Paeniglutamicibacter kerguelensis: one gene and its partner. The protein of the gene in region 2 binds, or shares a complex with, the protein of the main gene of each other region. Links are inferred from orthologs where the notes say so. Each region holds a gene or a part of one and is shown on either strand. Other genes may lie near its edges.

Region 1 (7,919 bases), 330 kb from region 2 along the record:
CCAGCGTCATCGTGAGCATCTTCGCATTCACCCGGCTCGTTTTTGCGCCGGTCAGCGGCAAACTCACGGACCGGCTTGGAGAACCCGCCGTCTATGTCACGGGCGTGCTGATCGTCGCGGCCTCGACGATCCTGTGTGGCTTTGCCCAGAATTACACCCAGCTACTGGTATTCCGCGGCATGGGCGGCCTTGGTTCAACCATGTTCACTGTCTCGGCCATGGCGTTGATTGCCCGATTGTCCCCCAAGGAAATCCGCGGCAGGATCGCCGGACTCTATTCGGGAGCGTTCCTTCTGGGCAACGTCGCCGGGCCGGTTCTAGGTTCCCTGATGGCGGGCATGGGATTCAGGATCCCGTTCTTCATCTACGGCGGTTCCCTCGTCGTGGCCGCAGCGATTGTCTACTTCTCGCTCTCGCATTCCCGCAAGGCACCCGAGGGCGAGCCGTCCGGAATCTCCCCTGTCATTGAACGCATCCCGCTTTCGGAAGCGTGGGGTGCCGCAACATTCAAGGCTGCCCTGGTGTCTGGATTCACCAACGGATGGATGGCATTCGGGGTCCGGATGTCCTTGATCCCCCTTTTCGCCGTTGCTGCGTTCGCCACGCAGGGAACGCTTCTGGCGGGTCTGGCCCTTGCGATCTTCGCCGTGGGCAATGGCGCGGCACTGTTTGTCGCGGGCAGGTTCACCGACGCCCATGGCCGACGCCTGCCGATCTTGATCGGGTTGACGGTGGCGTCGATTTCCACTGCGTCAATTGGGTGGGTGGACAACATCCCGTTGTTCATTGTCCTGTCAATTATGGCAGGCATTGGTACCGGCCTCATGGGCCCAGCCCAACAGGCAGCCATCGCCGACGTGGTGGGACAGGGACGCAACGGCGGCAAGGTGCTGGCAACCTTCCAAATGGCCACCGATTTTGGTTCGATCATTGGCCCCATACTGGCGGGCCTGGTTGCGGACCAAGCCGGATACGGCTGGGCCTTCACCATCAGCGGCGGTCTTGGGCTGATTGGCGTGTTGGCGTGGCTCCCGGTGAGGGAAAACCGTGGGCAGCCCAAAAACGCCCGCACCTCGGAAGGCTAGAACTCTCCGTCCGGAAAAGGACAGTCACTGACAAGCGACAGTAGCCCAGGCCAAGGCCTGGTGCACCGCCACGGGGCGGCCCTGCTCGAACGCTTTTGGCACCCTATGACGAGTTACCTGTTGGTCATTCCCTGATGGGCTGAAGACTAAAATTGCCGTACTTGGTGCGGTATGGCGTCAGGCTTCCGTTTGTGGAGAAGGCGGGGCTCGTTCCGCTCGGCGCCCGCCTTGCGCTACCTTGGATGGCCCCCGCGGCAGGCTTCAAGAAGAAGTCGATAATTTCTTCGCCTTCGGGAATGCCGGAAAGCGTTCCATCGAACTTGCCGTTTCGGGCTGATAGTGTCGCCTCGGCCAAGACTGAGGGACCTCCTCCGCGATTTCTGGCGGAGATGCAAATCGAATCGATGCCGGACGAATGCAGGGTCCCTGAAATTTGCAGTTCCCCATTTACATAGTGGGCGCTGTCGATGACCACTCGTTGTTCCAGCTGTTCTTGGACGGCAATGATGCCGAGAACGCCGTGCTTGTCCTGGTTGCGGATGAACTCCGTCTTGCCGTGGCGGATGTCGCTGAGGTTCCTGGCTGATTCATCAGTAATGAACTCATTCACGAAATTGGAGTGGGCATCCATCCATTTGTTCTGGACTTCTTCCGAATAGCGCTTGAACCGTGCAGGGGCATAGATTTTCAGCCCCTTGTTCGACCACAGAGTGAGCGTCATGGCATGGGCCAGTTCATCATCTTTTGCTTCGGCCCGAATGATCGCTGCGATCTTGGAGATTGAAGCGGTGTATGTGTAGGGATCCAACGGTTGGCTGCTGATGTTGGAACCGTCGGCGCGGGCTCGCAGGCTGTAGAGGTCCTGGTCTGCGGCGACACCGATTTTTTCCGCAAGTAGGTAGCAGGCAACCATGAACATTCCATCTTCAAGCCGGACCGGCTCTTCCGGAAAGCGAAGCCGGTTTGATTCAATCAATTCACGCGAAATCAACTTCTGCGGCGTCAAGGTGTTGATGGCCAGCAACGGTGAGATCGATGGGTTGGTCTTCGTGTACAGGCCCTTCGATACCGTCCGGCCGCCGATACCCACGACCTTCGGAAATACCACGTCGATCTTGTGTTCTGAGGCGAACTCCGACATTTGTCGCAAGGCCGATGGCGCCAACACATCATCGCTGTCGGCAAAAAAGACATATTGACCTTGGGCCAAGTCGAGGGCAACATTTCGGGGCTTGCCTGCCCACCCGCTATTTTCCTGGTGTAAAACCCGAAAATTAGGGTAACGGTTCGCATACTCGTCCAGTATTTCGCCGCTGGCATCGGTGGAACCGTCGTTTACCGCGATGACTTCAAATTGCTCAACGGGAAGATCCTGCGCCACGAGGCTATCGAGCAGCTCCCGGAGGTACACCTCGGTGTTGTAGACCGGGATGATCACGCTGACGCTGATGCCGGCGCCACCGGATTTCTCCGAGCCGACCGGGACCAATCGAGCTATTGCCCGTTTGCCCCTTGAGATCAATTTTCGTATAGCCACTCAACATCCCCAATTCGATAGCACGCAGACAAGGACGCCGGCGCAAACGTAGACCAAATGCCCACACTAGACGACCAGACTGTGAACATCGTTCGAAGTCACTGTACGTTTGGCCACATTTCGGAAGTAACTCCAGAGCGGAGACGGCAGGGGCCCTACGGGCGATCGCGCTCGATGCGCTGACTGATCACCTTTGAGACGCCGTCGCCTTGCATCGTCACGCCGTAAAGCGCATCCGCAACCTGCATGGTTCGCTTCTGGTGGGTGATGACAATCAGCTGGCTGGATTCGCGCAGCTCTTCGAAAATGGTGATCAACCGACCGAGGTTGGTGTCGTCGAGTGCCGCCTCGACCTCGTCCATGACATAGAACGGGGACGGTCGGGCCTTGAAGATGGCAACCAGCAGTGCAACGGCCGTCAGCGAGCGTTCCCCGCCGGACAACAGGGAAAGCCGCTTGATCTTCTTGCCGGCGGGCCGTGCCTCGATTTCGATTCCGGTGGTCAGCATGTTTTCCGGGTCGGTGAGCACCAGACGCCCCTCGCCACCCGGGAAGAGCCGCCCGAAGACACGCTCGAACTGCACGGCCGTGTCCTCGTAGGCTTCGGTGAACACCCGTTCAACCCGTGCGTCCACGTCCTTGATGATGTCCTGCAGATCCTTGCGGCTTTTTTTCAGGTCTTCAAGTTGAGACGTGAGGAACTTGTGGCGTTCTTCCAACGCGGCGAACTCCTCAAGCGCCAGCGGATTGACCCGGCCCAGGGTCGCCAAATCCCGTTCGGCCTGCTTGAGGCGCTTCTCCTGGTCGACCCTGTCAAAGGGGATGCCGACCGGCACGGGAACGCCCAGTCCGTCGACCTCCTGGTGAAGGGCCGCCCATTTGTCCCCGGATTCAAAGGTTTGCGGAATCAACATGTGGGGGCCGAAGTGCTCGATCAGATGGTCGCTTGTCATCCCCAGTTCTTCGATGCAACGGTTGTCCAGGGCTTCGATGCGCAGCTGTTGTTCGGCACGCGCCATTTCATCCCGGTGCACGGAGTTCGTGAGTTCGGCCAGCTCAAGGGCGACCTTGTCGGCACCGGCTCGAACCACACCCAGCCGTGATTCGAGTTCCTCGCGACGCACTTGCAGTTGCTTGTGCTCACGGTCCGCAAGTTCCAGGGAGACTTCCAGGAACGAGACGACGCGCTGGACCTGGTCGCCGACCCCGCGTGCCACATTTGCCTGCCGCTTGCGGATCTCGGCCCTGCGCTGGACCTCCAGTCGAGCCTTGCGCTCGGTTTCGGCGGTGCGCACCAATGCATCGACCCGGGCTTTCAGCCCGTTTGCGCGTTCCTCGGCGCTGCGCAGCGCCAAGCGTGCGTCGAGTTCCTTCTGGCGGCTCTGCGCGGCCGCGGCAGCCAGTTCCTGACGCTGGTCGTTTTCCGGTTCCGTTTCGTCGGTTCCGTCCTGCGCCATGGCCAGCCGATGGTTGAGCTCGTCCATCCGCTCTTGGTCGACCTCAAGCTTTTCTTGGGCAACGGCGATCTGTTGCACGAGGCGTTCGCGTTCCTCCTGGCCCTGTCGGAGCAACGATCCCAAGCTCGCCAGGCGCTCGGCCACGGCGGAAATCCTTGCGTCCGAATCGTGCAGTCGGTGAAGCGCCAGCTCCGCGGCTTCCTCGGCCTCCAACAGCTTCGCCGTCAGTTCGGCGCTCTCCAGCCGCAAGGTGTCGAGTGCGGCTTCGGCGTCACGGAGGCCTGCCTCGGTTTCCGCGATTGCTGCATGCTGCTCGATCAGCGAGGGTGCTGCGCCGGTACCGCCGCTGGCGGTTCCCAGGGTCACCACGTCTCCCCCGCGCGTGACGGCGCAGACGCCTGGGTCGGAATCCAGGAGTTCATGCGCTTCCGCCAGGTCCGCAACTATCACGGTGTCGGCAAGAAGGTGCAGGAGCGTGCCTGCCAAGGACTCGGGCGCCGAAACGACATCGACTGCCGGTCGGCCAAGCGACGGCGTTTTCACACTCCCGGCGGGGAGGCTGAGACCGGCCGTGACCAGGTGCACCCGGCCGCCGGAGGACTCCCTGAGCCCATTGAGGATCTCCAGTGAATGGCCGCGTTCGCGGACCGCCAACGCCTCGGCCGCCGGTCCCAGCGCAGCCGAAACGGCAGCCTCGAAACCGGCTTCGACCTTCAGGAAATGGGACATGCGCCCCAGCAATCCGTGGTGCTCCCCCGCCAGGATGTCTTCCGAGGCGTCCTTGCGAACGGCCCCCATCCTGAGGGCCTCCAAACGTCCATTGAGGGACCCCTGTCGAGTAACCAGGTCTTGCTCCCGAATCCGCAACGATTCCATGCTCTTGGCCAAGGATTCGTGCCGGTCGGCCGCGTGCTCGTATGCGGTGTCCAGGTCTTCCTCGCCGTCTTCGACCGTGGCAGCTTGTTGCTCGAGGGCCGTAAACTCGGTGGCGCTGGATTCGCGACGGGCAGACCAACCGTTCAGGGACTCCCTGAGGCGCCCCAGCTCCCCTTCGGTTCCCTCAACACGGCTGCGGGCTGCGGCAGCCTGCCCCGCCAGCCGGGCAAGGCCTTCACGGCGGTCGGCAAGGACGCGCAGCTGCTGGGTTAGCCGTAGTTGTTCGGCGTTCGCGGCGTCCTCGGCATCAGCTCGGGCTTCGAGCGCCTCCTCGAGCAGTTCACGTCGGAGTTCGAGGTTCTCCTCAAGTTCTTCCAGCTCTCCGTTCAAGCGTTCCGCCTGTGCTTCCAGCCGCTCCGGATCTCGTCCGGGATCGAACGTGTTGGTTTCGGATCCCAATAGGCGGGAACGCTCGGCCGCAATGGCACCAAGGGACCCGAAACGCTCACGCATCGAGGTCAAACCAAACCACAGGTCCCGTGCTCTGTTGAGCTCGGGAGTCGCGTGGGCCGCTGCTGCCTCCAACTGGGCCAGCTCGGCCCGCAATTGCTCCAAGCGCCGGTTCGCATCATGCTGGCGGGTACGTTGCGATGCCTCGTCTGCCAGTTCCTTTTCGAGGGCTCCTCGCAAGGCCACCATGTCATCGGCCATGAGCCTGGACTTCGCGTCACGGACCTCAAATTGCACGGTCTGCGCCCGTCGGGCGATCTTGGCCTGCTTGCCCAGGGGCGTGAGTTGGCGCCGGAGTTCTGCGGTGAGGTCCTCAAGACGGTTCAGGTTGCCCTGCATGGCGTCGAGTTTTCGTACCGTCTTCTCTCTACGGCGTCTGTGCTTCAACACGCCCGCAGCTTCTTCGATGAATCCACGACGGTCCTCGGGAGTTGCATGCAGGATTCGGTCGAGTTGCCCCTGACCCACAATGACGTGCATTTCACGCCCAAGCCCGGAATCGGAGAGGAGTTCCTGGATATCCAGCAGTCGGCACGAGTTGCCGTTGATGGCGTATTCCGAACCGCCGGAGCGGAAGAGCGTGCGCGAGATGGTGACTTCGGCGTAATCGATGGGCAGCGCGCCGTCGCCGTTGTCGATGGTCAGGGATACGTGGGCACGGCCCAGCGGAGCCCTGCCCGAGGTGCCGGCAAAGATCACATCTTCCATTTTGCCGCCGCGCAGGGTCTTGGCTCCCTGCTCCCCCATGACCCAGGCCAGCGCGTCCACAACGTTTGACTTACCCGACCCGTTGGGCCCAACCACTGCCGTTACGCCCGGTTCAAATTCGAAAGTCGTTGCTGAGGCAAACGACTTGAACCCACGTACTGTGAGTGTTTTCAAATGCACGTGAGGCAGTCCTACGTTCTGGGTAGCTAAAGTGGTTAGGGGGTTAGCTTCTATAGTATCGACTAGCATCCATTCCCCAGGCAGTGGCAACCCGGTAGACGGGCATTTTTATGTGTGATCCAAGGAGAAACAGTTCCATGCAAAGCCTCAAGGCAATAAATTCTTGGCCGTCGGCCCATGCCGTGACGGCTGTTGTGGCCAAAGACGGCTCCGTGCTCGGATCCCACGGTGACCTAACTCGCAGTTACGCCCTTGCATCCGTGACCAAGCTGCTCAGCTCCTATGCATTCTTGGTCGCCATTGAGGAGGGGGCTTTCGATCTGGATACCCCGGCGGGCCCCGAGGGTTCGACAGTCAAGCACCTCTTGTCCCATACCTCGGGTTACGATTTTGCCGAAAAGACGGTCCGGTTCGCACCCGGCACAAGGCGCCTCTACTCAAATGTTGGTTTTGAAGTCTTGGCAGGGACGCTGGAAGCCGCAACCGATATGACCTTCCCCGATTACCTTGCCGAAGCCGTCCTGCACCCCTTGGGCATGGCTTCGACCAGCGTGGAAGGCAGCGCCGCGGCCGACGGCGTTTCCACGGCGGCCGATCTGGTGAAGTTTGCCGCGGAACTGCAGGCTCCGACCCTTTTGGCCCCGGAAACCCATTTTGAGGCCACCCATGTGGTGTACCCGGGGTTGGCGGGAATCCTGCCCGGCTATGGCCGGCAAAAGAACAACGCGTGGGGGTTGGGCATGGAGATACGTTCGGAGAAGTCGCCGCACTGGACGGGCTCCCTGAATTCCCCTGAGACTTTTGGACATTTCGGGCAAGCCGGAACGTTCCTCTGGGTGGACCCCGCCTTGGAAACGGCGTGCGTAACATTGACTGACAAGCCGTTTGGACCGTGGGCCGTCGAAGCGTGGGCTCCGTTCAATGACCAGGTTGTTGCCGAACTTCGCGCCCGATAACCGGGTTCAAGAAACGGGTTAGCTGTTTTAGCGCGGCTTGCGTTGACAGCGGGGGCAGGTGTAGGACGACCGCCCCATGAAGGCGTCACGTCGAATTATCGAAAGTATCCCCGCGGCTTCGCAACGGTGGCAGGACTTCCCTTCACGCCCATAGGCGTTTAGGGATCTGTCGAAGTACCCCGAGGCTCCGTTGACGTTTACATAGAGTGCGTCGAAGCTGGTTCCACCTGCATCGAGCGCACGGCTCATTACATCCACAAGGGCCTCGTGCAGGCGTTGCACGTCCGGACGTCGAATCGTTGCGGTTGATCGTAAGCCGTGCAATTTGGCAGCCCAGAGCGCTTCATCCGCGTAGATGTTTCCGACGCCCGAGATGACTTCCTGGTCAAGGATGGCCCGCTTGAGCTGCGTATTGCGTTTGCGCAACGCCAAATACAGGCTTTCGGGGGTCGATGCCGTATCGAGTACGTCCCGGGCGATGTGCGATGCTGCCTCGGGGATCCAGTCAATGTCGGAGCCAAGGCCACCAGGCATATGGTCCAACGTGGGGACTAGCGGCGAGAGGAACATTCCACCAAAGATTCTTTGGTCAATGAAACGCAATTCCCGC
Region 2 (3,037 bases):
CGATGACTGTACGGTTTAACGCCGGAGCCGGTTTGAAACCGACCGGCATCCTAAACCTTGGACTTCAGCTTTAAGGTAAAGGCTCGCCGTGCGCGGGCCAAGGTGTCCGGAGCATACCGGCGCAACCGATACCCTTAAGACGATAGTCATCAATTCCCACAACGAACGGAAGCGTGGTTAATACCGTGAGCGAGGAACAGGGCAGCAAGCCCCGGGGCGTAGGACTGCTCAAGGAACCGACCCCCCTGGGTCCCACGGGCCGCCCGCAGACTGATTTCCCCGAGCCGGGATCCTTGGATTCCCATGGTCCGGCCCGCGTCATCGCCATGGTGAACCAGAAGGGCGGGGTTGGCAAGACCACCTCCACCATCAACCTTGCCGCGGCCCTGGCCGAGTACGGTCGCAAGGTGCTGCTGGTCGACTTCGACCCGCAGGGCGCGCTCTCCGCAGGTTTTGGCACCAACCCGCACGAACTCGACGTCACCGTCTACAACGTGCTGATGGACCGCAAGACCGACATCCGCGACGCGATCATCACCACCGACGTCCCGAACGTCGACCTGCTGCCGGCCAACATCGACCTGTCGGCCGCCGAGGTCCAGCTGGTCAACGAGGTTGCCCGCGAGCAGGTGCTTGAACGCGCACTGCGTTCGGTGACCGACGACTACGACATCGTGCTGATCGACTGCCAGCCCTCGCTGGGCCTGCTCACGGTCAACGCGCTGACCGCCGCACACGGCGTGATCATCCCGCTCACCGCGGAGTTCTTTGCCCTGCGTGCCGTGGCGCTGCTGGTCGAGACCATCGAGAAGGTGCAGGACCGGCTGAACCCGGCCCTGCAGATCGACGGCGTGCTGGCAACCATGTACGACCCGCGCACCTTGCACGGACGCGAAGTCGTCGGCCGCCTGGTGGAAGCCTTCGGGGACACCGTCTTCGAGACGGTCATCCGGCGCACCATCAAGTTCGCCGACGCCAACGTCGCTGCCGAACCCATCACCACCTATGCAACAAACCACCCGGGTGCCGAGGCCTACCGCCAGCTGGCCAAGGAGCTCATATCCCGTGGCGGCGCCCCGTAATGACGGCAACCGCCGTCCTTCCAGCCACCGTGCCGACCGTCAACGACGACTCGGCCGGTGGCTTTCGGGTTCAGCTGGAAAACTTTTCCGGCCCCTTCGACCTGCTGCTCTCGCTGATCGCCAAACGCGAACTGGACATCACCCAGATCGCGATGGCCGAGGTCACCGACGAGTTCATCGGCTACCTGAAGGTCCTGCGGGACAAGCCCGGATCCAAGGCGCTGGATGAGACCACCGAGTTCCTCGTCGTCGCCTCGACCCTGCTGGACCTGAAGGCCGCGCGCCTGCTGCCCCGCAACGAAAACGACACCGACGAAGACATGGCGCTGCTCGAGGCCCGCGACCTGCTCTTCGCCCGCCTGCTGCAGTACAAGGCCTTCAAGCACGCGGCCGGGTGGATCTCCGAACGGCTCGAGGACGAAGCCAAAAGCTTCCCCCGTCAGGCCGGGCTCGAGGCGCACTTCGCCGCGCTGCTGCCGGAGCTCGTCTTCAAGACGACCCCGGAAATGCTTGCGCGTTTGGCGCTGACCGCCCTGGCCCCCAAGGAAGAAGCGCCGCCGGCAGAGGTCGGCGTGGCACACCTGCACGGGGGAGCGGTGAGCGTGCGCGAACAGGCGGGCATCCTGGCCCTCATGCTGCAGGAAAGCCACACGCTCAGCTTCACCCAGCTCACCGCGGACGCCGACAGCCACCTGGTGCTCGTGGCAAGGTTCCTGGCACTGCTGGAAATGTACAGGGAACGGGTCGTTTCGTTCTCACAAAATGCGCCCTTGGACACATTGCAGGTGACCTGGTCGGAATCGGCGGAAGACTGGAACGCGGTGAACCTGCGCGAAGAATACGAGGCCGCGGCGACCGAGAGTGCCGCAGATGCCGATCCAACAACCAGCCAGGGGGAATCCGAGGCATGAGCGAGACAAACACCGGGGTTCCGGCCCCCGCATCACCGGCCGGGGTGGCGCAGGCCGCCGAAACGGCGGGCGCGGCCGTCGACGATTTGCCCGGCGGGCTTGACGCGGGCATCGAATCCATTCTCATGGTCATCGACGAGCCGGTCGGTGCCGGGCGCCTGGCTGAGGTGCTGGAGGTCAGTGAGGAACGCGTCACAGCGGCCCTTCACGGGCTTCGGGCACAGTATGATGGAGGGGATACACCGCGCGGTTTTGAGCTGCGCGAATTGGCCGGAGGATGGCGCATCTTCTCCCGACGTGATTTTGCTCCCTTTGTTTCACGCTTCGTCATCGACGGCCAAACGGCAAGACTAACCCAGGCTGCCCTGGAGACTTTGGCAGTAATCGCCTACCGGCAACCCGTTTCACGCGGGAGGGTCGCGGCGATTCGTGGGGTTAATGTCGATTCAGTGGTGCGCACGTTACTCACGCGCGGGCTGATCCACGAGGCACCCGATGAGGGTGAAAGTGGTGCCACGTTGTATCAGACCACCTCGTATTTTCTGGAAAGATTGGGGCTGGGCAGCGTTTCGGAGCTACCCATGCTTTCCCCGCATCTCCCAGGAGTGGGCGACATTGACGAATTTGACGTTGATTTGCCTTAGCAACTCGGCGAACCACGAAACAACATAAGGACAGACATGACCCAGGGATCGCGCTCAAGCCGCGGCAACCAGCGCCCACAAGGCTCCGGCTCCGGTAACGGCAACGGCCGCGGCCGAGGAGCAGCCGGCGCAGGCCGCTCGAACTCCAACCCGCGCTCGGCCTCCGAACGCGGCGGCGAATCCACCTCGGGTTCATGGTCCAAGACCCACGGCGGCCCCAAGCAGGGCAAGAAGCCGGGAACCGGCTCCGGTGCCAAGAAGTACACGGGCCCCAAGGCCTTCGGCAAGGAACGCTTCGGCCAGAATCTCGGTCCGGTCAAGGCCGACCGCCCCAACAAGCCGACCCAGCGCGAGCGCGCCCAGGCCGCACACTCGGATCTCGAGGGCGTGCGCCTGCAGA

What was found.
Region 1: the proteins of JOF47_RS04030 (region 2) and smc are in contact, whole or in part, in a crystal structure (PDB 3ZGX), measured with the Bacillus subtilis proteins. The link is inferred for Paeniglutamicibacter kerguelensis from one-to-one orthologs.

The regions. Positions count from the first base shown.
Region 1 is NZ_JAGIOF010000001.1:1,236,374-1,244,292, reverse strand. The notes cover bases 2,578-6,718. They hold smc (chromosome segregation protein SMC), read right to left. Parts: upstream 6,354-6,718; coding sequence 2,778-6,353; downstream 2,578-2,777. Other genes in these bases: JOF47_RS05570 (serine hydrolase domain-containing protein), read left to right, coding at 6,491-6,718; JOF47_RS05580 (glycosyltransferase family 2 protein), read right to left, coding at 2,578-2,622. Also shown: JOF47_RS05585 (MFS transporter), read left to right, coding at 1-1,085; more of JOF47_RS05580, read right to left, coding at 1,210-2,577; more of JOF47_RS05570, read left to right, coding at 6,719-7,309; mutM (bifunctional DNA-formamidopyrimidine glycosylase/DNA-(apurinic or apyrimidinic site) lyase), read right to left, coding at 7,337-7,919. UniProt on the Bacillus subtilis protein: Required for chromosome condensation and partitioning.
Region 2 is NZ_JAGIOF010000001.1:908,794-911,830, forward strand. What follows is about bases 59-3,037. They hold JOF47_RS04030 (segregation and condensation protein A), read left to right. Parts: upstream 59-1,081; coding sequence 1,082-1,993; downstream 1,994-3,037. Other genes in these bases: JOF47_RS04025 (ParA family protein), read left to right, coding at 186-1,082; scpB (SMC-Scp complex subunit ScpB), read left to right, coding at 1,990-2,637; JOF47_RS04040 (pseudouridine synthase), read left to right, coding at 2,674-3,037. UniProt on the Bacillus subtilis protein: Participates in chromosomal partition during cell division. May act via the formation of a condensin-like complex containing Smc and ScpB that pull DNA away from mid-cell into both cell halves.